DNA from 4 places in the Phyllobacterium sp. genome. Region 1 is predicted to be linked to each of the others. Evidence: riboswitches for the same ligand, from Rfam matches in the RefSeq annotation. Region 1 holds a riboswitch; each other region holds the start of a gene.
What was found. A riboswitch is a leader RNA that binds a small molecule or an ion and turns the genes downstream of it on or off. The one in region 1 is predicted to bind cobalamin.
Positions count from the first base shown of each region.

Region 2: linked by a shared signal. The riboswitch ahead of AAAB35_RS18865 (CbtB-domain containing protein) and the one ahead of bluB (5,6-dimethylbenzimidazole synthase) in region 1 are both predicted to bind cobalamin.
Region 3: linked by a shared signal. The riboswitch ahead of AAAB35_RS20260 (ABC transporter ATP-binding protein) and the one ahead of bluB (5,6-dimethylbenzimidazole synthase) in region 1 are both predicted to bind cobalamin.
Region 4: linked by a shared signal. The riboswitch ahead of AAAB35_RS18740 (aromatic ring-hydroxylating dioxygenase subunit alpha) and the one ahead of bluB (5,6-dimethylbenzimidazole synthase) in region 1 are both predicted to bind cobalamin.

Region 1 is NZ_JBBNAM010000380.1:85-5,931, forward strand. Features, by position in the region: partial or broken gene AAAB35_RS25560 (methylenetetrahydrofolate reductase) at 1-490, opposite strand, end outside; gene AAAB35_RS25565 (metalloregulator ArsR/SmtB family transcription factor) at 490-1,497, opposite strand; gene AAAB35_RS25570 (DUF2293 domain-containing protein) at 1,624-1,941, shown strand; gene bluB (5,6-dimethylbenzimidazole synthase) at 1,874-2,635, opposite strand; cobalamin riboswitch at 2,681-2,865, opposite strand; gene AAAB35_RS25580 (molybdenum cofactor sulfurase) at 2,893-3,501, opposite strand; gene AAAB35_RS25585 (MT-A70 family methyltransferase) at 3,735-4,379, shown strand; gene AAAB35_RS25590 (BglII/BstYI family type II restriction endonuclease) at 4,349-5,131, opposite strand; gene ettA (energy-dependent translational throttle protein EttA) at 5,138-5,847, opposite strand, start outside.
Region 2 is NZ_JBBNAM010000275.1:5,807-11,653, forward strand. Features, by position in the region: gene AAAB35_RS18860 (cobyric acid synthase) at 1-1,286, shown strand, start outside; cobalamin riboswitch at 1,344-1,579, shown strand; gene AAAB35_RS18865 (CbtB-domain containing protein) at 1,628-1,804, shown strand; gene AAAB35_RS18870 (CbtA family protein) at 1,929-2,660, shown strand; gene cobU (bifunctional adenosylcobinamide kinase/adenosylcobinamide-phosphate guanylyltransferase) at 2,660-3,184, shown strand; gene cobW (cobalamin biosynthesis protein CobW) at 3,189-4,241, shown strand; partial or broken gene cobN (cobaltochelatase subunit CobN) at 4,254-5,847, shown strand, end outside.
Region 3 is NZ_JBBNAM010000299.1:12,191-18,037, reverse strand. Features, by position in the region: gene AAAB35_RS20265 (transglutaminase family protein) at 1-3,263, opposite strand, end outside; cobalamin riboswitch at 3,420-3,635, shown strand; gene AAAB35_RS20260 (ABC transporter ATP-binding protein) at 3,917-4,408, shown strand; gene AAAB35_RS20255 (ABC transporter ATP-binding protein) at 4,314-4,718, shown strand; gene AAAB35_RS20250 (ABC transporter substrate-binding protein) at 4,715-5,662, shown strand; gene AAAB35_RS20245 (iron ABC transporter permease) at 5,708-5,847, shown strand, end outside.
Region 4 is NZ_JBBNAM010000272.1:47,974-53,820, forward strand. Features, by position in the region: gene AAAB35_RS18715 (Gfo/Idh/MocA family oxidoreductase) at 1-401, shown strand, start outside; gene AAAB35_RS18720 (MaoC/PaaZ C-terminal domain-containing protein) at 402-857, shown strand; gene AAAB35_RS18725 (SDR family oxidoreductase) at 891-1,625, shown strand; gene AAAB35_RS18730 (fumarylacetoacetate hydrolase family protein) at 1,687-2,532, shown strand; gene AAAB35_RS18735 (L-fuconate dehydratase) at 2,571-3,854, shown strand; cobalamin riboswitch at 3,986-4,185, shown strand; gene AAAB35_RS18740 (aromatic ring-hydroxylating dioxygenase subunit alpha) at 4,306-5,547, shown strand; gene AAAB35_RS18745 (hybrid-cluster NAD(P)-dependent oxidoreductase) at 5,549-5,847, shown strand, end outside.

The sequences.
Region 1 (5,847 bases):
TGGCGAAGTCCGGGCTTTCGGGATGCTTCTCCGGATAGGCCGAGACAGAAATATCGAAATCGGCGAAGGCCTTGAGGCCGGCCACAAGGTCAGCGCCGTTCTCATAGCCGCCTGGTGTCGGCTTGTAGTGCGACCCGACGCCGCTTGCCGGATCGCCCCGCAGCGCAACGAAGCGCTTGACGCCCATGGCGGCAAATTCGCGTACGACCGTATCCACGTCTTCCTTCGTCGCATCGACGCAGGTGAGATGTGCAGCGGCGTTGACCTCAGTTTCGGTCAGGATGCGCTTGATCGTGCGGGCTGTGCGTTCGCGTGTCGAACCACCGGCGCCGTAGGTCACGGAGACAAACTCAGGGTTGAGCGGCGCAAGGCGCGTTACGGTTTCCCAAAGCCGCTCCTCCATAACTTCCGTCTTGGGTGGGAAGAATTCGAAGGAGACGCGAATATTGTGGCCGATATCGGGGCGGCGCGATTGGCGAAAGAAACTCATTAGACACTCTCCGTGACGCGGGAGGTTAAATCGGGATCTGCAATCAGCAAGCGTGGGTCGCGTGCCAGCCACAGTTTGACGGTCAATTTGTTCTTGTCTTTCGGTTCAAGTTCCGTGCTCTCTTCGAGCATCAGCCCGGCTTCGGTAAGCCACTCGCGCATCTGCGTGTCGCTGAAACCAAGGCGCATATGCGCATGATTGTCGCGCAGAAACTCAAGCTCATGCGGCGCAAAATCGACGATGAGCATGCGCCCCCCTGCCCGCAACGCACGTGCCGCCTCGCGGATCGCTTCGGTCGGATTGTCGAGGAAGTGCAGGACCTGATGAATAGTCACGAGATCAAAGGATTCACGATCGACCGGCAATGAGTAGACGTCACCATGGCGTACCTGCGCATTGGCAATACCGTCACGATCGAGATTGGAGCGGGCAACGGTCAGCATATCGCGGTTTATGTCGACGCCGACCCCACGGACATAAAGCGGGGAAAAGAGTTCGAGCAACCTTCCCGTCCCCGTGCCGACATCGAGCATGGCCTGGAATGGCTTGCGACCGACGATCTTGAGGAGAGCCGCTTCCACGGCACCATCGGGCACATGCAACGAGCGAATCATATCCCAGCTGGTCGCGTTGGCGCTGAAGTAAGCGGCCGCACGTTCGCGCCGCTGCAATTTCACGGAGGAAAGCCGTTCGAGATCGCGCTCAAGGAGAGGATCCGAAAAGTCGAGCCGGTCGAGCAGCGAACGAGCGATATCGCCGACGAGGAGCGAGTCAGCCAAGCGGAAATAGGCCCAGGATCCCTCCTGATAGCGGTTGATGAGGCTTGCCTCGAACAAAAGCTTCAAGTGGCGTGACACGCGCGGCTGCGATTGGCCGAGGATGGAGGTAAGGTCAGAAACGGTAAGGTCGCCGCGTGATAGCAGTGCCAGAATTCGCAGACGGCTCGGCTCTGCCGCTGCTTTCAGCGTATCGACCATAAGGTCCAGGTTGAGATCACGCTTGTCCATGCATCAATCCTCAAAAGACATAAAGATATGTTTATGTGACAAACGCCCGATTAGCAAGTTGTTTTTGCCGTGGACGACATTTTTTGCCGCGCCTGAAATAGCTCAAGAATCGTCTAGGATGATGCAATGAGCACAGGAACGAACCGCCAGCGCGCCATCAATAAGGCTTTGACATTGCTCCTACCCGCTGTGCCCTTCTCGGATTCCGAGCCGATCCGGGCCGCGGCGGGCGCCTCGCACATGAAGACGCTGCCGCCTTCGACCGCCGTGTGGCTGGCAACGGTTGCCCATGTGCGCCATCAGCATACTGACTACGACACCCTGCGCGACGACGGCTACGATAAGGACTCGGCGCGGTTCTTCGTGCTCGATGCCATCAATCGGAAATTGACGGAGTGGCGGGCGACGCGCCTGCTTGATCCGGACGCGGACGATCCGAGTTGACGGGCTCTCCATCGTTGCAACCGTTCCAGCCATCCACGAAAACGAGTTCGTCCAGCGGCAAGCGCTTGCGCCATCCGCGCTGTTCCAGTTCCGGTGCCTTATAAAGCTCGTCGACATAGCCGACACACAGATAGGCGACGATCTCGACGTGCTCGGGGATCCCGAGAATGCGACGCATGTCCGCATCGTGATAGATGCTGACCCAGCCGACGCCGATTCCTTCGGCGCGCGCCGCAAGCCAGAGATTTTGCACGGCGCAGACCGTGCTGTAGAGGTCCATCTGACGATTGTGGGTGCGCCCAAGCACGACTCGGCCGCCGCGGGTCCGATCGCAGGTGATGCAGATATTGACGGGCGCCTTGAGGATGCCTTCAAGTTTCAAAGAGGCATAGAGCGCCTGACGTTCGTCCGAGAACATCGCTTTCGCTTCGTCATTGGCGCGGGCGAACGCGCTATGCACCTCCCGCTTGCGCTCCGGATCGCTGATCAGGATGAAATTCCATGGCTGCATGAACCCGACCGAAGGGGCATGGTGGGCCGCATCAAGCACCCGCATCAAGATGTCGTCGGGTATGGGCTTCGGCAGGAACTGGTCGCGCACGTCGCGCCGCGTATAGATGGCTTTGTAGACCGCTGCGCGTTCATTCTCAGAAAAGCGATCGGCGGCAATCGGACCATGGCGTTTATCATGCATTGTTTGCTCCCAACAACGCTTGAAACTCTCGCCGCCGTCCGCGCGGTCCGAGCTATGAGGTCCGGCCGGTCTTCTGACTGAGGTTCATCTGAGCCGCGCGCCTTCCGGATCGAAGTCCGTGGCAACTGCGCGTCCATCCCCTTTACAGCGTTGGGCACGTGCCGGATTTCCACCGGCTTCCCGATTCTCCCGCGACAATTGCCGCAGGCACCGGACCTTGCTCGTCATTCGCCACAATTTTCAGAAACGTGCAAGTCTCACGGCTGATAAATCCATTGCTCGGGAACGCGCACATCGACCTTTTCGCCGCCGCGGATCGTTCCTGGCTTTTCGACCCAGGCGACGATGCCGCGCAGCCGCCGCGAGATGCGGACGAAATCGAGCGCTGTTGTCACGGGGTCAGCCGTCCCTGCATGTTCGCCTATCGAGCGCCCTGCAACCTTGCAAGGGGCGTTCTGCCCATCGACCTTCAGAGTTACTCCGCCCTCGAAAAAGAGGAGCGTGCGGGGTGGAAGCAGGGAGAGCGACGGGACCCCATCAATAAGCATATTGGCGCCGATCCACTCCGCCCTGAGTTCGGCAAGGCCCATGCCCCTAGCAACTTGCACAAGTTCATCCGGGGCAAGTATCGAAAGCTGGCGCTCGTTGCGCATCTCTGTACCGCGCGGGTACCAGGGTTCGCGCCCGCCCGATTTCCGCGTCGATCCGGCATGGAAATCACCGACGATGCCGTCGAAAGTGACCGTGAGTTCGCCTGCTGGTGCTGTAACGAAATCGCCGGAGCGCGCCTCGAACAGGCTGCTCACCCGCCCGCTGAGTTTGCGTGCCGGCAGAATCTCCGTTCCGGTTGAAAAAAGGTCGGTCATCAATGCTCCGTGAAAATCCGAAAGTTCGCCGCATCATATGAAAAAAGTCTGCCAACACCAGCCAGTATGCCTGATGAATGGGTCAAAATCTGTGATGAGAATTCGGTGAACTATTGGCGCTCGGCAACACCTTGGACATGTGGCATGCTACAACCCATCAGAAAGGCGAATCGTCTCCGATTGACAATCGTTATGCGTTCTGCTTTCGTTCTGTTTTTACCCGGGGGTTTGTCGTGAACGCTGAAGTTATGGACGCAGCCATAGATTTGGCGAAACGAACCGCTGGAAAGCGCTTTCACACGGTTCTTGCCGATCCGCCTTGGCGGTTCACCAATCGCACGGGAAAAGTCGCTCCGGAGCACAAGCGCCTCTCTCGCTACGGCACCATGACAACCGACGATATCTGCGCCTTGCCGATCGCGGACCTGACTGCGCAACCGGCGCACCTTTATCTTTGGGTCCCGAACGCGCTTCTGCCGGAGGGGCTCCGGGTGATGCAATCCTGGGGATTTGAGTACAAGTCCAACATCATCTGGCACAAGGTCCGCAAGGACGGCGGTTCCGATGGACGCGGTGTCGGCTTCTACTTCCGCAACGTGACCGAGGTACTGCTGTTTGGCGTGCGCGGCAAGAATGCGCGCACTCTTGCGCCCGGTCGCAGCCAGGTGAACTATCTGTCATCGCGAAAACGCGAGCATTCGCGCAAGCCCGACGAGCAGTATGACCTCATCGAAAGTTGCTCGAAAGGACCGTACCTGGAGCTCTTCGCTCGAGGAACGCGGCCGAACTGGACCTATTGGGGCAATCAGGCCGACGAAGACTACAAGCCGACCTGGAAGACCTATGCCTACAATTCTGCGGCGGAGGCCGCGGAATAATCGAACGTTACAACCGATGACGGAATGCCAATAAGGACGAGCGGGCAAGGGTTGCCGACGCCCCGCAAGACGCGATCGCGCAGCTTGCGCCAGTGGGTCGTGGCCTCGCCGAACTTGTCGCCCACGAAGGCATCGACCCATGCCTGACGGAAATCGCCGGTGCGCTCTGCCCGCGTCAGAATCATTTCCCGCTGCCGCCTGGTCGGAACATAGTTGAAACTGTCGAGCTGCCCGAGTTCATCGACAGCCCTTTCGTCCGCAAATCGCCGCAGGATCGTTCGCATGTCGTTCTGAAGGCTCTCGCCGCGCGTGATAAGCCCGCCGACGGATACGGCCCCCTCGGCATGCAGGCGCTTGAAGCTTTCAAGATCGCGATCGAAGAAAGGGTCCTTGTTGTTCCACTCGATTTCGAGTGCAAAGACCGACGCCTGCGGACCAAAGGCTTTCACGTGATCGATTTCATGGGAGAGAGAGGCCACTTCCCTCTCTTCCTCATATTCGGCCCACCGCACGGTCTTGCGAACACGGATATTGCGCTTGCTCCAGCCGCGTTCAGCGAGACCGCGGCGCAGACGCTGCGTCAGCCGCGCTTCACCACCCCCGGCGGCGACAATTTCGGTGACGGGGATCGTGAGATCGAGCAGCACCGTTTCAAGGTCGTTCTCCGCGCCCGCCATGTCCATGGTGACGATGGCTTCGGCGTGGTGAAGCGGCAAGATATCAAAACCTCGTTCCTTCAGCCGCTCGAACATGGAGCTTTACCGCGTCAGACGCTTGTATGTCGGGCGCTTGGGGTTGACGCTGTCGGGTCCGAGGCGGCGGATCTTGTCGTTCTCGTATTCCTCGAAGTTCCCTTCGAACCATTCGACGTGGCTGTCGCCCTCGAAGGACAGAATATGCGTGGCGAGACGGTCGAGGAACATGCGGTCGTGGCTGATGATCACGGCGCAGCCAGCGTATTTTTCCAGGGCATCCTCGAGTGCCGATAGGGTTTCGGTGTCGAGATCGTTGGTCGGTTCGTCGAGCAGGAGGACGTTACCGCCGGACTGCAGCATCTTTGCCAGATGCACGCGATTGCGTTGACCGCCGGAAAGATTGCCGACTTTCTGCTGCTGGTCGCCGCCCTTGAAATTGAACGCCGAGACATAGGCACGCGAATTCATCTCGTGCTTGCCGAGCTTGATGATGTCGTTGCCGCCCGAAATCTCCTCCCAGACGTTCTTGTCCGCCTTGAGGTGATCGCGGCTCTGGTCAACATAACCGAGATGCACCGTGTCGCCGATACGGATCGAACCGGAATCAGGCTTCTCCTGACCGGTAATCATCTTGAACAGCGTCGTCTTGCCGGCGCCGTTCGGCCCGATCACGCCGACAATGCCGCCCGGAGGCAGCTTGAAGGTGAGGTTCTCGATCAAGACGCGATCGCCGAAGGACTTGGTCAGATTCTCGGCCTCGATAACCACCTGTC
Region 2 (5,847 bases), on a different contig from region 1:
AATGGCTGCAGGCGCTCGCCTGCGGCGTCCCGTCCTCGGTCCACATGAATCCGGTGCTCCTGAAGCCGCAGTCAGAGACCGGGAGCCAGATCATCGTTCAGGGCAAAGTCTGGGGGCAGGCGAAGGGCAGGGACTATCAGAAGCTCAAGGGCCAACTGCTCGATGCGGTCATGCAATCCTGGGAAATTGTCCGCAAGGGTGCCGATCTCGTCATCGTCGAGGGGGCAGGATCGCCGGCCGAAATCAATTTGAGGGCAGGCGACATCGCCAATATGGGTTTTGCCACCCGCGCCAATGTGCCGGTCGTCCTAGTCGGTGATATCGATCGCGGCGGTGTTATCGCATCGATCGTCGGCACTCATGCGATACTGTCGCCCGAAGACCGCGCCATGATCATGGGCTATCTCATCAACAAGTTCCGCGGCGACGTATCGCTGTTCGACGAGGGCCTGAAATCGATCACCCGTTTCACGGGATGGCCGTCTTTCGGTGTCGTGCCGTGGCTTAGAGATGCCTCGAGATTGCCCGCCGAGGATTCCGTGGTGCTGGAGCGGTTGGTCAAAGGTAGGCGGCGCGCGCTAAAGATTGCCGTGCCTGTGCTGGATCGCATCGCCAATTTCGACGACCTCGATCCGCTCATCGCCGAGGAAAACATTGAGGTCGTGTTTGTCAAAAGTGGCGAAAGGCTGCCAGCCGACGCTGGTCTCATGATCATACCGGGTTCCAAGTCGACGATCGGCGATCTGTTGCGGTTCCGTGAGAATGGGTGGGACAAGGACCTTGACCTCCACCGGCGTCGCGGCGGCTCCATCATGGGGATCTGCGGGGGCTACCAGATGCTCGGACGCACGGTGAGTGATCCGGAGGGTATCGAAGGCGCGGTGAGAGGAGTCGAGGGCCTCGGCCATCTCGACATCGACACGGTCATGGAGCCGGAAAAGACGGTTCGCAACACCGCGGCGCATTCCCTGCAGTTCGATGTGCCGCTCAGCGGCTATGAAATCCATCTTGGCAAGACGACCGGTCCGGACTGCAGTCGCCCGACGACAAGGATCAACGGCGTCGAGGACGGCGCGATGTCCAGTGACGGCAAGGTATTCGGGACTTATATGCACGGGCTTTTCGCTTCCGATGGCTTCCGCTCCGCCTTGCTGCGCTCGCTCGGCATCGAAGCGAATACGTTCGACTACAAAGCGGGTGTCGAAGCGGCGCTCGATTCGATAGCCGATCAATTGGCCGAAGTCCTCGATGTCGAGCCGCTGTTGACAGCTAAACGGCTGGCGTGACGCGGCGAGCTCCAACAATGTCGCAGTTTCGTTTGACATTCCGCGTGCTTGGTGAATAACGTTCCATCAATGATTGGTTCCCGTTTTGGCCAAAGGCCATGGGATCAAAAGGGAATGCGACGGCCGTACCCATCAGGGCGGCCCAACCGTAGCCGACCCCGCGACTGTAGAGCGGTGAGGATTTGTGCCAAGGCCTGACGCGAAAGCCGAGGGCAGCCACTGGGAAACCGGGAAGGCGGCATCGATCCTGCGACCCGCGAGCCAGGAGACCTGCCAGTCATAGGGCAATGGTGCCCAAAACCGAAGGGGATCGTCCCTTCTGGCCCTGCACGGAGGTTGTTATGGCTGCACGTACTTCGACTACGATTTCTCTCCCGCTCGCAACACGTCTGACGACTGCGGTATTTTCGTTGATGCTCGGCGTGTTCATCATCTACGGCGTCGGTCTTTCCCATTCCGAAACGCTGCACGACACTGCACATGATACCCGCCATTCATACGGATTCCCCTGCCATTGAGGTTGGAGCCGGCTGAATGAAATGATTCGGCCGCCACCGCTTAAGCATTGAAAACTGTGGGTTAATTGGTCCGGGTGTCGCTTCGACAGCCCGGTGTCTTGATTTGGGATTGGGAGAGACCTCGATGTTGGTCAAATATCTTCTGGCTACGATCGTAGCCGGTCTGTTCGCTGGTATTCTTTTGACGCCGGCAATGTATGTGCGCAGCGTGCCGCTCATTCTGCACGCGGAAGAATATGAAAATGCTGCAGGGGGCCATGAGCACGAACACGCCACCACGCCCGCCACGACTGGTGAGACTGCGCCAGCCGTAGCGCCCCACACTCATGAAGAGGAAGAGGCGAGCCCGGCACTGCCATTCGGCCGTCTGGGCAACACGCTGCTGATCAATCTTGTCGCCGGTGCGGGTTTCGCCCTGATCACTGGCGCCGCAGCGCTTTTCCTTGGCCGCAGGATCACCCTGCAAAACGGAATCTACTGGGGCCTCGCCGGGTTCTTCATCTTCAACCTTGCGCCCTCGTTTAGTCTTGCGCCAGAGCTCCCGGCCATGCCGGCCGCTGATCTTGCCGCGCGGCAGGCCTGGTGGCTGGTTACCGTGCTCCTGACGGCCGGCGGCGTCTATTTCATCGTGCTGCGAGAAGAGATTTGGGCTCGGGTGCTTGGCCTTGTGCTCATCGTCGCGCCGCATGTCTACGGTGCTCCGGAGGCCGAGGATCTGACCTCCGCCGTGCCGCCGACGCTCGCTTCCGAGTTCGCGGTCTCGACACTTGCCACCAACCTTTTCTTCTGGGTGGTGCTCGGTTCGGCGCTTGGATTTGCCATTCAGAGCTACGCTGCTTCGGAGCTTGAGGCCTGATGACCATGCTGGAGCGCGGCGTCACCTTTGTGCTGGGCGGCGCGCGTTCCGGCAAATCCTCCTTCGCCGAAGGGCTGGTCGAAGCGTCCGGCCGTGAGGCGATCTACCTGGCAACGGGCAGGGGGTGGGACGCTGAAATGTCCGATCGCATCGATCAGCACAGGGCGCGGCGCGGCAGCTTGTGGACGACAGTTGAAGAACCTCTCGATCTTGTTCCAGCGCTGGAGGTGCACGCAGCCGAGGGCACGGCGATCCTTGTCGATTGCCTTACCCTGTGGGTCACCAATCTGATGATGGCGGAGCGCAATGTCGGTGCGGAAACCGCCAAACTCGCCGCCGCGCTGCGGCACCTTGAAGGCGCTGTCATATGCGTGTCCAACGAGGTGGGACTCGGCATCGTTCCGGAGAACCGCATGGCCCGCGACTTTCGCGATCATGCCGGCTGTCTTCACCAAGCCGTGGCAGCTGCCGCGGCGACAGTCTATTTCGTGGCAGCCGGTCTGCCGCTCAAAATGAAGGGATAACACCATGCAGGGTCAGAAGATTCCCGCAACAGTCATCACCGGCTTCCTTGGTTCGGGCAAGACGACGATGATCCGCAATCTGCTCGAGAACGCCGATGGCAAGCGCATCGCGCTGATCATCAATGAATTTGGCGACCTCGGCGTCGATGGCGGATTGCTCAAGGGCTGCGGTATCGAAGCGTGTCGCGACGAGGATGTGATTGAACTCAACAATGGTTGCATTTGCTGTACGGTCGCTGATGACTTCATCCCGACCATGACCAAGTTGCTCGATCGACCCGATCGTCCGGATCATATTGTCATCGAAACCTCCGGCCTTGCGCTGCCGCAACCTCTGGTCGCCGCCTTCAACTGGCCCGAGATCAAGACACAGGTGACCGTTGACGGCGTGGTAACCGTCATCGACGCCGCCGCGGTCTCGGAAGGGCGTTTTGCCGATGACCACGACAAGGTCGATGCGCAGCGCGTGCAGGATGAAGCGCTCGACCATGAGAGCCCGCTCGAGGAATTGTTCGAGGACCAGATCCGCGCGGCAGATCTCATCGTTCTCAACAAGACCGATCTTATCAGCAGCGCAGACCTCGACGGAGTGAAAAGCGACGTGCAGGGTCGTTCGCACCGCCCCCTCAACATGATTCCGGCGAGCTTCGGCAAGATCAGCAATCAGTTGCTCCTCGGGCTTGGCATCGGTACAGAGGAAGACATCGCCAACCGCAAATCGCACCATGAAATGGAACACGAAGCGGGCGAGGAACATAGCCACGATGAGTTCGAGAGCTTTGTCGTCGGCCTTGGACCGGTCGCGGAGCCAAAATCCTTTGTCGACAAGCTCAAGGGCGTGATCGCTGATCACGACGTTCTGCGTCTCAAGGGCTTCGTCGATGTTCCCGGCAAGCCGATGCGCCTCGTTGTGCAGGCCGTGGGTTCGCGCATCGAACACTATTTTGATCGCAGCTGGCACCCCGGCGAGGAGCGGCAGACAAGGCTCGTTGTGATCGGCCTCCACGATATCGACACGGCCGCGATCGAATCCGCTATGAACGCGGCGGCCGTCTGACAAGGAAGACCGATGCATCTCCTGCTAGCCCAAAAAGGCACGATAGCCGAAGGCACCGAGGCGATCGATCTCGGCCAGACGCCGGGAGATGTATTGTTCCTTTCCGCCGCCGATACGGAGCTGACAAGCCTCGCATCGGCACAGCGGCAGAATGGCGAAGGCCTTTCCCTGCGCCTTGCCAATATGATGACGCTGGCGCATCCGATGTCGGTGGACGCCTATGTGGAACGAACCGCGCGGCACGCCAAGCTGATCGTCGTGCGCATCATTGGGGGCGAAAGCTATTGGCCGTATGGCCTTGAGGCGCTGCATGCCTGCGCGGTCAACCACAATGTGCAACTCGCAGTTCTTCCGGGCGATGACAAACCTGATCCTGGCCTCGACCGGTTTTCGACGGTCGCGCGCCATGACCGCGAGGCACTCTGGCATTATCTCCTTGAAGGCGGTGTACAGAATGCCCGGCGCTTTCTCGACTATTGCGCCGCTCTCGTAAGAGGGGCGGAAAAGCCGCAAGAGGCTGCGCCGCTGCTCAAGGGAGGGTTATGGTGGCCGGGCGATCCGGCACCATCCCTCACGCTTTTGCGCTCGCATTGGCAGACGGACGCGTCCGTGGTCGCCATCTGCTTCTACCGGGCGCTGGTGCAGAGCGGGCAGACTCAGCCGGTCGAGACGCTGATCGATGCCCTTAAGCTCAAGGGTCTCAACCCCTTGCCTGTGTTTGTTTCGAGCCTTAAAGACCCGGTTTCCGTGGCGACGCTTCAGAGCATATTCGCCGAAGCGGCACCAGCGGTGGTTCTCAACGCCACGGGATTTGCCGTCTCGGCGCCGGGTGCGGCGCGCAAGCCGACCGTGCTGGAGCATGAAGGCGCGGTCGTCCTGCAGATGATTTTTTCCGGATCAAGCGCCGAGCAATGGCGCACTTCGGATCAGGGGCTTTCAGCGCGCGACCTCGCCATGAATGTGGCGCTTCCGGAGGTCGATGGACGCGTTCTCACCCGCGCTGTCTCGTTCAAGTCGGCAAAAACGTTCGACGAGGCTGTCGAGGCCAACATCGTGACGCACGAGCCAATGCCGGACCGCGTGGCGTTCGTCGCCGAGCTTGCGGCAAACTGGGCGCGGCTGCGGCGTGCGGACGCGGACGAGAGGCGGGTAGCGCTGGTGATGGCCAATTATCCGAACCGCGACGGACGGCTTGGCAATGGCGTCGGTCTCGACACTCCAGCAGGGACTTGGCATATCCTTCAGGCAATGCGCGAGAAGGGTTATTCCATTGCGGATATTCCCGATGACGGCGATGCTCTCATAAAGCATTTGTTGGCGGGGCCGACCAATGCTGCGCGCGACGGCCGCGAGGTTCGCGAAACCATTTCGCTGAATCAATACAATCGCTTCTTCGCATCTCTTCCTGCGTCGATTCGGCATGCTGTTAACGAGCGTTGGGGCGGGCCCGGCGATGATCCGTTCTTTCTGGATGAGAGAGATGCGTTCGCCCTGCCGCTCGCCCGCTTCGGCGAAATCCTCGTCGGTGTCCAGCCAGCCCGAGGCTATAATATCGATCCGAAAGACACGTATCATTCGCCCGATCTGGTGCCCCCGCACGGCTATA
Region 3 (5,847 bases), on a different contig from region 1:
CCCCCCACCGTATGCCCGCGCGCTTCGAACCTCGCGAGGCGGCGCGCCTCAGCCTCGTTCGAATTGACCGGGAACGTATCATAACTGCGCCCGCCCGGATGTGCGACATGATAGACGCAGCCGCCGATCGCTCTCCCGGACCATTGATCGTAGATATCGAAGACGAGCGGTGTATTGATCGGTATCATGGGATGCAGACCGCTGCGCGGCTGCCAGGCCTTGTAGCGAACCCCAGCCACCGCTGTTCCCTGCATGTCGGTGATCTGAAGTGGCACTTCGCGTCCGTTGCATGCAACGCTGTGGCGGGCAGGATTGAAATTCACCATCTTGACCTGCAGCCTTTCGACCGAACTGTCGACGAAGCGCACCGTTCCGCCAATCGCCCCCTGTTCGCCCATCACGTGCCATGGTTCCAACGCTTGGCGAAGTTCCAACTTGACCCCTTCCTTTTCAATCTCGCCGCAGAACGGAAAGCGGAACTCGAGTTGCGCCTCGAACCATTCGGGCCGGAAGTCGAAGCCGTTCTCGCGCAGGTCAGCGAGGACATCCAGAAAATCCTGCCAGACAAAGGCCGGGAGCATGAAACGATCGTGGAGCGACGTGCCCCATCGCACAAATCCGCCTTCGATTGGCTTGTTCCAGAAGCGCGCAATCAGTGCCCGCACCAACAATTGCTGTGCAAGGCTCATGCGCGCGTTGGGAGGCATTTCGAAGCCGCGGAATTCGACGAGACCGAGCCGTCCGGTCGGTCCATCCGGGGAAAAGAGCTTGTCGATGCAGACCTCAGCGCGATGCGTGTTACCGGTGACATCGATGAGCAGATTGCGGAAGAGCCGATCAACCAGCCAGGGCAGCGGCGGCGCGCCGCGCCCGGGCATGGGCACCTGCGCCATGGCGATTTCGAGTTCGTAGAGACTGTCGTGGCGCGCTTCATCTATGCGCGGCGCCTGGCTCGTCGGCCCGATGAAAAGGCCGGAAAACATGTAGGACAGCGAGGGATGTCGCTGCCAATGCAGGACAATGCTCTTCAACAGGTCCGGCCGGCGCAGAAACGGACTGTCGTTGGGCGTCTCGCCACCGACGACGACATGGTTGCCGCCGCCCGTACCCGTGTGCCGCCCGTCGATCATGAACTTGTCGGCGCCCAGCCGCGACTGCCGCGCCTCCTCGTAGATCGCCGTCGTTGTCTCCACGCATTCGCGCCAATTGGCGGCGGGATGGATGTTCACCTCGATGACGCCGGGGTCCGGCGCAACGCGGATAACGTTGATTCGCGGGTCCTGCGGGGGACTATAACCTTCGATATGGACCGGCATTCCGAGCTTTGCCGCCGCCGCCTCGGCAGCGCCGACAAGTTCGAGATAATCTTCGAGCGCCTCGACCGGCGGCATGAAAACGCTGAGGCGTCCCTCGCGAGGTTCAACAGAGATCGCGGTGCGCACTGCCCCGCCAATATCTCCGAGTTCCTGCTCGACCCGCTCCTGCAGGCCGCCCTCCGCAGCGGTAAAGGAGGCAACGGCCTGCTGCGCATCTCTGCCCGTCTGGGCCGCTTCGGCAATGGAATCGGCCAGGGGTCCGCGCTCCACCGAGGGATCGACCGGAACGATATAGGGATATTCCGAGGGCCGCACATGCGGCAATGACCCAAGAGGCAGGCGGTAACCGACAGGGGAATCCCCAGGCACCAGAAAAAGCTTGCCGCGGCGCGTCTTCCATTTCTCGCTTCGCCAGCGCGGACCGGCAACGGCCTGGCTGTTCCAACGCTGTACCGGCAGCACATAGCCGGTCGGTCGCGTAAGGCCGCGCTCGAAAACTCGAGCCATGCGGCTGCGTTCCTCAGGGTCCTTGAGCTTCGAGTTGGACGGATCGACATTGGCCGGCAAATTGCCTTCCTTGACAATCCACTCGGCGGGGTCTTCGTAGGCTGGCGCCACCATCTCGCTTTCAACGCCGAGTATGTCCGCCATGCCGGTCAAAAGCTTTTCGGCATCCTCGGGCTTGATGTCGGCCTTGCTGTTTTCCGTGGCAATGAGGTTTGGGTCGACCCAGATCGGCTTGCCGTCCTTGCGCCAATAGAGCGAAAAGGTCCAGCGCGGCAGGCTTTCGCCCGGATACCACTTGCCCTGCCCGTAATGCAGGAACCCACCGGGCGCGAAACGATCGCGCAGGCGGCGGATCAGCATGTCCGCCTTCTCGCGCTTGGTCGGGCCGACCGCGTCGGTGTTCCACTCGCCGGATTCAAAATCGTCGATCGATACGAACGTTGGCTCGCCGCCCATCGTCAGCCGCACGTCACGCTGTTTCAGCATTGCGTCGACCTTGTCGCCCACGGCGTCGAGGGCCGCCCAGGATTCATCCGAGAACGGTTTGGTGATGCGCGGATGTTCGGAAACGCGCGTCACATGCATGTCGAAGTCGAACTCGACATTGGCGGGCTCCGCCATGCCTGAAATAGGGGCGGCGTTGCGATAGTGGGGCGTTGCGGCGAGCGGGACATGGCTCTCGCCCGTCAGCAGTCCCGATGTTGGATCAAGGCCGATCCACCCAGCTCCCGGAAGATAGACCTCGCACCAGGCATGAAGATCGGTGAAATCTTTGTCGGTTCCCGCCGGCCCGTCAAGCGCGACGAGGTCCGGCTTCAGTTGGATCAGGTAGCCCGAGACGAACCGCGACGCGATGCCGAGATTACGCAGCGCCTGCACGAGCAGCCAACTCGAATCGCGGCAGGAACCGGTTGCGACACCAAGTGTGGTATCGGGGTCCTGAACCCCTGTTTCCATGCGGATGACATAGCCGACGTCACGCTGGATGCGCGCATTGAGATCGACAATGAAATTGACCATATTGGTCGGGCTGCGGTCGATCGTATCAAGAAAGGCGGCGAGCAGCGGGCCCACTGGCTCGGGCTTGAGGTAAATCGAAAGATCGTCCCTGATTTCTTCCGGATAGGCGAATGGCCAAGTCTCCGCCACCGGTTCGACGAAGAAATCAAATGGATTATAGACCGTCATGTCCGCGACGAGGTCGACCTCGATCTTCAGTTCGGTTACCGGCTCCGGAAATACGAAACGGGCGAGGAAATTGCCGTATGGGTCCTGCTGCAGATTAACGAAGTGATTGGAAGGACTGACTTTCAGGGAGTGGCTGAGAACCTTCGTGCGCGAATGCGGCGCGGGCTGCAGGCGAATCACCTGGGGTCCAAGCATGATCGGACGGTCATATTTGTAATGGGTCAGATGGTAGACTGCAGCGTAAATTGCCATGTCGCCTCGAGGTACTTTCAGCGGGTTTCTTGCGAAACGAATTGAAACCTAGACTACTCTCATTCTTTGGGCACGTCTTAAAATGCGCTGTTGCCATTTTTTTTAGCACTTCAGATTTTTGCCGTATAAACGAGCTTGCCAGCAGCCGTATCCCCGCATAGCATCCGCGCCGATGGTTTCTCCGGAATGACAATACCGGAGATGAAAAGGGAACACGGTGAGGCGTACCCAAAAGGGACCGAGACCGTGGCTGCCCCCGCAACTGTAAGCGGCGAGCATTGCCTGGATTATGCCACTGATCCAAGGATCGGGAAGGCCGGGCAAAGCTGAGACCCGCGAGCCAGGAGACCTGCCATCTTTCTGAGATTCGAACCGGACGGGGTGTGCCGGGAGCGATGCGATGTCTCCGGCGCTTCGTAGGCTGCGGCTTGCGTGTTGCGATCTCGGCCGGACGTCGGCGTTCCCAATCCTGTCCAAACCAAGGACAGGTATGCATTTCGCCCTCTATCTTTTTTGGTTTTGGCCTGCGTCCTCCCGGGGTCACCCGGTTGACACGATCATTTTTTCGGAGTCATACGATATAACATTACATATTTCCCCGATGCGACTTCCGGTGTCGGGATGAGGTCTTTCAGCATGGAGAATATCCGATCATGAGCCATGTCGTACTCAGCACTGATACGGTCAGCTATCGAATCGCCGGCAAATGCCTCGTTGATGCGGCGACCTTGAGCGTTTCATCCGGATCGCGTCTTGCCATTATCGGTCCGAACGGCGCTGGGAAGTCCACGCTGCTGCGCATGTTGGCTGGGCTCACCGAACCCACTACTGGCGACATCCACCTGAATGGTCGCGACATCAACCGCTTGACGGCGCTCGAAAGGGCACGCCGGTTCGCCTTCGTTGGCCAGTCCGACATGCCGGACGCTCAGTTGCGCGTCAACGACTATGTTGCGCTGGGGCGCATCCCGCATCGAGGGGTCTGCGGCGCCGCGAAAGACCAGGAGATCGTCGATAATGCTATGGCCTGCGCCGATATCGCCATTTGCGATGCGAACTATTGGTTCGCTGTCCGGGGGCGAGCGGCAACGGGTGCAACTCGCAAGGGCGCTTGCGCAACAGCCGGCGATCCTCTTTCTCGATGAGCCAACCAATCACCTCGACCCGAAGGCACGCAGCGCCTTGCTCTCCGTCGTCGCCGGGCTTGGGGTAACCACCATTGCCGTCCTGCACGACCTGCCACTTGTTGCCCCATTCGCCACGCATGTGGCTGTCATGCACGCAGGCAAGGTTGTTGCCACCGGCCTCCCAGAGCAAACGCTGACACCGCGCATCGTCAGCCAGGTGTTCGACCTCGACGTACTGCGCCTGCGCCACCCTCATCAGGATCGGGAACTCATGGTGTTCGATGCCCCCGGACCTAGTCCATCTGACCACACAAGGAGAATCCTATGAAGAAAGCCCTTATCGCCCTCGCGCTATCGTTATTGCCGGCGTCGGCCTTTGCTTTTCCTGTAACGGTCGACAATTGTGGCGCGCCGCTCACTTTCGACGCGCCGCCGAAACGCGCCGTCATACAGGACATCAACATGAGCGAGATGGCCTTTGCGCTAGGCCTCCAACCCTCGATAGTTGGGGTGACCGGGATTACCGGGTGGTACAAACTGGATAATGCATTCAAGAAGCAGCAGGGATCGATCCCGGAACTTGCGCCCAAATATCCGACCATCGAGAACCTTGTCGCGGCCAACCCAGATCTCTCCTTTGCCGGCTGGTATTACGGCATGAAACCAGGTGGCGACGTCACCCCTGACACGCTCGCGCCCTACGGCATCAAGACGCTGGTCCTGACCGAAAGTTGCGTACATCTCGACAAGAACCGTCCAGCCGCTTCGATGGATCTGCTTTACGGCGATATCGAGAAACTCGGGAAGATCTTCGGCAAGGAAGCGGAAGCCGAGAAACTCGTGTCCGGCTGGAAGGAAGAGCTTACCGCAATCAAGAGCAAGTTCGGAGGCAAGGGCGATACACGTGTTTTCCTTTACGATTCGGGTGAGGACAAGCCCTTCACGGCCGGCAGGTTCGCGATGCCCAATGCCTTGATCAGCGAGGCGGGAGGCGTGAACATCATGGCGGACATGGAGACGAGTTGGGGCGCGACCTCCTGGGAAACGGTCGCTGCCCGCAACCCGCAATTTCTCGTCCTGCTCGACTATCAGGATGACGCCGGATATCGGAAGCTTCTCGATTTCCTGAAGTCGCATCCGGCGATGAAAGAAACCGACGCAGTAAAGAATGAACGCTTCGTCGCGCTTCGCTACGCGGAAATAACGCCCGGCCCCGCCAATATCGAAGCCATCGGCAAGATCGCCCGCGCCATGCACCCGGAAGCATTCTGAGTGGCGCATGTTCACCCCCGCTTACTCGTTATCGCGGTCGTCGCCATGCTCGCGCTCGCGCTCGCCTCGATCGCCTATGGCTCCACGTTGATCCCGCTCGCCGACGTATTCGGTGCTCTGGGCCATGCCGCCGGCTTTAGTGACAAGACCATCGCCGCGCCGATCGAACGAATCGTCATCGACTT
Region 4 (5,847 bases), on a different contig from region 1:
CTATTCTTGATTACGGCGACACAGTTCGCTGTGGGCTTTCGATCAACCACGATCACAAGTTCGGCCGCAAGTTCCAGGCCTGCGAGTTCAGGATCTGCGGCACCGAAGGCGCCGCCTACGTCAAGCTCGGGGTCAATCTCGACTATCCGCGCGGCGAGCCGGATGTTCTGATGATACATCCGAAAGGGACTTCGGACTGGGTTGACGTCCCGCTCACGGGAGCATGGTTCCCAGACGCTTTCGTCGGACGCATGGCCAATCTGCAGCGCTTCGCCAGTGGCGAAGACAAGGAATTGGTCAGCTCCGTCGAGGATGGCTGGCAGACAATGGCGCTGGTCGAGGCGGCCTATCAATCCAGCGCCGCACCGGCGACGCCGCTGGCAAAATTGGCGGAGGCGTGAATGGCCGAACAGGCAATATACTTCGAGGACTATGAACTTGACCATGTTCGCGTTACGTCCGGGCGGACGATCACCGAAACCGACTTCGTGGTACACGCCGGTCATACCGGCGATTTCTTCCCCCATCACATGGACGCCGAATTTGCCAAGACGACGCCGTTCGGCCAGCGCGTTGCGCATGGCACGATGATCTTTTCGATCGGTGTCGGGCTCACTGCCAGCCTGATCAATCCGGTGGCATTTTCCTATGGCTATGACCGGCTGCGGTTCGTAAGGCCGGTATTCATCGGCGATACGATTCGAACACGGGTGACCATCAGTGCCAAGGAAGACGACCCGAAACGACAGGGCAGCGGCCGCGTGGTCGAACGCTGTGAAGTCCTCAACCAACGCGACGAGGTGGTTCTTGCCGCCGATCACATCCTGATTGCCGAGCGCAAGGCATCGGGTGCATGACAGACATGACGAGTGTCGAAATGGAGGTTTGAAATGACAGGCAAGCTTGCGGGCAAGCGCGTTCTCATCACGGCGGCGGGGCAGGGTATCGGCCGGGCATCGGTCCTCGCCTTCGTTCGCGAAGGCGCGATCGTTCACGCCACCGACATTAACCAGCAACTTCTCGATGCTTTGCCCAAGGAGGCCAATATCACTCCGCGCAAACTCGATGTGCTGAACACCGATGAAGTCAACGCGGTGATCGGCGATATAGGCGCGGTCGATGTCCTGTTCAACTGCGCCGGATTTGTTCATGGTGGCTCGATCCTCGAGATGCCGGACGCTGATCTCGACTTTGCCCTCGATCTCAACGTCCGGGCGATGATCCGCACGATCAGGGCGGTGCTGCCGGGAATGCTCGAGCGCAAGGAGGGGGCGATCATCAACATGTCGTCCGTCGCCAGCAGCGTAAAGGGCGTGCCCAACCGCTTCGCCTATGGGGTGACGAAGGCCGCGGTGCTCGGGCTCACCAAGGCAGTCGCTGCCGATTACATCACGCAGGGCATCCGCTGCAACGCCATCTGCCCAGGGACCGTCGAGAGCCCATCGCTTGAACAGCGCATGCGCGCAGGTGGCGATTACGAGGCGACCCGCGCGGCGTTCATCGCGCGCCAGCCCATGGGGCGTCTCGGCCTGCCCGAGGAGATTGCGGATCTTGCCGTTTATCTTGCCGGCGCGACCTACACCACCGGCCAAGCATACAATATCGACGGCGGCTGGACCGTCTAGAATGAGGGCAGGGCGGGACGGTCACGGCCCCGCTGCTACGACATCTACAAAGGAATGAGCAATGAAGTTTTTGCGTTATGGCGCCCCTGGGCAGGAAAAGCCCGGCATCCTGGATGGCGACGGCCGGATCCGCGATCTGTCAGGAAAAGTCAGCGACCTCTCCGGGGCCGCGCTTGACCCCGAGACGCTGGCAAGGCTCAGCGAACTCGATGTCGAGGGCCTGCCGGTCGTCGCAGGGAATCCGCGCCTCGGGCCATGCGTTGCCGGCACCGGCAAGTTCATCTGCATCGGCCTCAACTATGCCGATCATGCCGCCGAATCCGGCATGGCCGTACCGCCCGAGCCCGTCATCTTCATGAAGGCGACATCCGCCATTGTCGGACCCAATGACGACCTCGTCATTCCGCGCGGTTCTGAAAAGACCGACTGGGAAGTCGAACTTGGCGTGGTGATCGGCCGAACGGCAAAATATGTCAGCGAGACGGAGGCACTCGACTACGTCGCCGGCTATTGCACGGTCCATGATGTCAGTGAACGTGCATTCCAGATCGAGCGAGCTGGCCAGTGGACCAAGGGTAAGAGCTGCGACACGTTCGGACCGACGGGTCCCTGGCTCGTTACGAAGGACGAAATCGCCGACCCGCAGAACCTCAAGATGTGGCTGACGGTCAATGGCGAAACGATGCAGAACGGCTCAACGAAAACCATGGTCTATGGTGTCGCCTTCCTCGTCTCGTATCTCAGCCAGTTCATGAGCCTGCAGCCCGGCGACATCATCTCGACCGGTACGCCGCCCGGCGTCGGCATGGGCATGAAGCCGCCGCGCTATTTGAAAGCGGGAGATGTCATCGAACTTGGAATTGAAGGCCTTGGCAACCAGAAGCAGGTGGCGCGCGCCGACGTTTGAGGCGCGCCGCTTCGATTAATTGATTTGAGAGGCATATTGTGACCCGCATCACCGATCTTCGCGTATTCGATATCCGTTTCCCCACTTCGCAGGGCCTTGACGGTTCCGATGCGATGAACCCGGACCCGGATTATTCGGCGGCCTATGTCGTGCTGTATACAGATAAGGATGGCCTCGCCGGGCACGGCCTCACGTTCACCATCGGGCGTGGCAACGAGATTTGCTGCCTGGCCATCGACGCCATGAAGCATCTCGTCATCGGCCTCGAACTCGACTGGGTGAAGGAAAATCCGGGACGCTTCTGGCATTTCATCACCGGCGATAGCCAGCTTCGCTGGATCGGTCCCGACAAGGGCGCGATGCACCTTGCTACCGGCGCTGTCGTCAACGCGGTCTGGGATCTTCTCGCCAAGGAGGCGGCGAAACCTGTTTGGCAGCTCGTTGGCGAGATGACGCCGGAAGAAATCGTCAATATCGTCGATTTCCGCTATCTGACGGACGTGCTGACCCGCGATGAGGCGCTCGACATTCTGCGCAAGGCCGATGCCGGCAAGTCAGAACGCATCGCCGCACTCAAGGCCGAAGGTTATCCCTGCTATACGACCTCCGCAGGCTGGCTCGGCTATTCCGACGAGAAGTTGCGCCGGCTTTGCCAGGAGGCTGTCGATGCGGGCTTCAACCACATCAAGATGAAAGTCGGCCGCGATCTTGAGGATGACATCCGCCGCCTGACGATTGCCCGCGAGGTGATTGGGCCGGATCGCATTCTGATGATCGATGCCAACCAGGTCTGGGAAGTCAACGAGGCCATCGATTGGGTGAAGAAGCTTGCTTTTGTCAAACCATTCTTCATCGAGGAGCCGACGAGCCCGGATGATGTCGCCGGTCATCGCAAGATTCGCCAGGCAATCAAGCCTGTAAAGGTCGCGACGGGCGAGATGTGCCAAAACCGGATCATGTTCAAGCAGTTCATCGCCGAAGGTGCCATTGACGTCGTGCAGATCGACTCCTGCCGCATGGGCGGGCTCAACGAGGTGCTGGCCGTCCTTTTGATTGCGGCAAAGTACAGTCTCCCCGTTTGGCCCCATGCAGGCGGGGTTGGCCTCTGCGAATATGTGCAGCACCTGTCCATGATCGATTACGTCGCGGTGTCGGGCACCAAGGAAGGCCGTGTCATCGAATATGTCGACCATCTGCACGAGCATTTCATCGACCCGTGCAATATCCGGAACGCGGCCTATATGCCGCCGTCAATGCCGGGATTCTCCATCGAGATGAAGCCGGAATCGATCAAGCAATATTTGCACCGCCCCATGGTTTGATCGGCATCGGCGCGTCAGATTGAACGTGTGTCGCACGATGCATGCGTCGCGCGATTTCACCGAAATGCAGCGTGTCGCCGTTCGTAAATGCGATGTCGTTTCCGCGCCTATCCTTTTTCACAGCCGGATGCTTTTATCGCGACACTTGAGGTGCCGCCTTTCTAGGGAAGGCGGAGAATTGGGAAGCCGGTTAGAACCCGGCGCTGCCCCCGCAACGGTAGTGGAGTAAAACGCGGCAAAACAGCCACTGGGAGTGCACCCCGGGAAGGCGCCGTGAAGCCCGAAAGGCAACTCCAGAGCCCGGAAACCAGCCCTGAGGGAAAACCGACTGATCGCGGTGGGCGATCAAGGAGCATGGCTTTGTACGGGCGCCGATTGATTGTTGTCTGTACGGACGTTCTTCTCCGTCACCACCAGTCAGTTCTTTGCAAGATTAAGGCGAGGACGCGACATGGATATTCGCAATGAACTTCTCCGGGACCTCCGAAACCGGAAACCGGGCTACGGACTGGAACAGGCCTTCTACTCAGATCCCAACTACTACCGTCTCGACATGGAGACCATCTATTACCGGGATTGGCTGTTTATCGGCCATGATTGTGAAGTTGCTAAGCCGGGTAATTATTTCACGGTGCAGGTCGGCGATTATCCTGTCGTCATCGTCCGCGATCGCCAGGGCCAGATTCGCGCGTTCCACAATTCCTGTCGCCATCGTGGCTCACGCATCTGCGCCGGTGAAAAGGGGACCTCGGCAAAGCTTGTCTGTCCCTACCATCAGTGGACCTACGAGCTTGATGGACGCCTGCTTTTTGCCCGCCAGATGGGCGACGATTTCGATGCGAACCAGTTCAGCCTGAAGCCGGTGCACTGCGAGAGCGTCGGCGGCTATATCTTCATCTGCCTTGCGCAGATCGCGCCGGATTTCGCGCCGACGCGCACATTGCTCGAACCTTATCTCGCGCCGCACCGACTGACGGAAACCAAGGTGGCATTCCAAAGCTCCATCGTGGAGAAGGGGAATTGGAAACTCGTCTGGGAGAACAACCGCGAGTGCTATCACTGCGCCGGGAATCATCCCGAACTGTGCAAGACCTTCCCGGAAGCGCCGAGCGCTACGGGCGTTCAGGGATCGAAAAAAGATCCTGAAATGGTAGCACACTGGGACAAGTGCGAGGCTGTAGGCTTGCCAAGCTTGTTTCGCATTGCCCAGGATGGCCAGTATCGCGCGACCCGCGTCCCACTGATCAATAACGCCGAAAGCTATACGCTTTCAGGCAAGCGCGCTGTCGGCCGTCAGCTCAGCGACGATGTCAACGCCAAGCAAATCGGTTCGTTGTTGCTCTACCACTATCCGACGACCTGGAACCATATCCTCGGGGACCACGCGATTTCATTCCGCGTCCTGCCGCTCGGCCCGAACGAGACGCAGGTCACAACCAAATGGCTGGTTCACAAGGATGCGGTCGAAGGCGTCGACTACAATGTCGAAGAGCTTACGCATGTGTGGCTCGAAACCAACGATCAGGACCGCCGCATCGTCGAAGAAAATGCATTCGGCATCCGCTCTCCCGCCTATGAGCCTGGCCCTTATTCGGTCGAACATGAAGGCGGCGTCCTGCAGTTCCTCGAATGGTACAGCAACGCCATGGAGACGCGGCTTTCCGGTGATCAGAAACTGAGCAGGGTTGCTTGAAATGAACATGGGCCTTCCCCAGAACTATCCGCACCTCGACCAGATGCAGCCGTGGAATGACCGGTTGCATCTCCTGGAGTCTCTTTCGGTCGTCGAGGAAGCGCCCAATGTGAAGACTTTCACGTTCCGGTCGGACAATCATAACTGGTTCCGCTATGAGCCGGGCCAGTTCATGACATTTGAACTGCCGGTTCAGCCAGAGGCGATGCTGCGCACCTATACGCTGTCATCGAGCCCGTCGCGGCCCTTTACCGTCGCCGTGACGGTAAAGGCTCAGGAGGGCAGCATCGGTACCCGCTG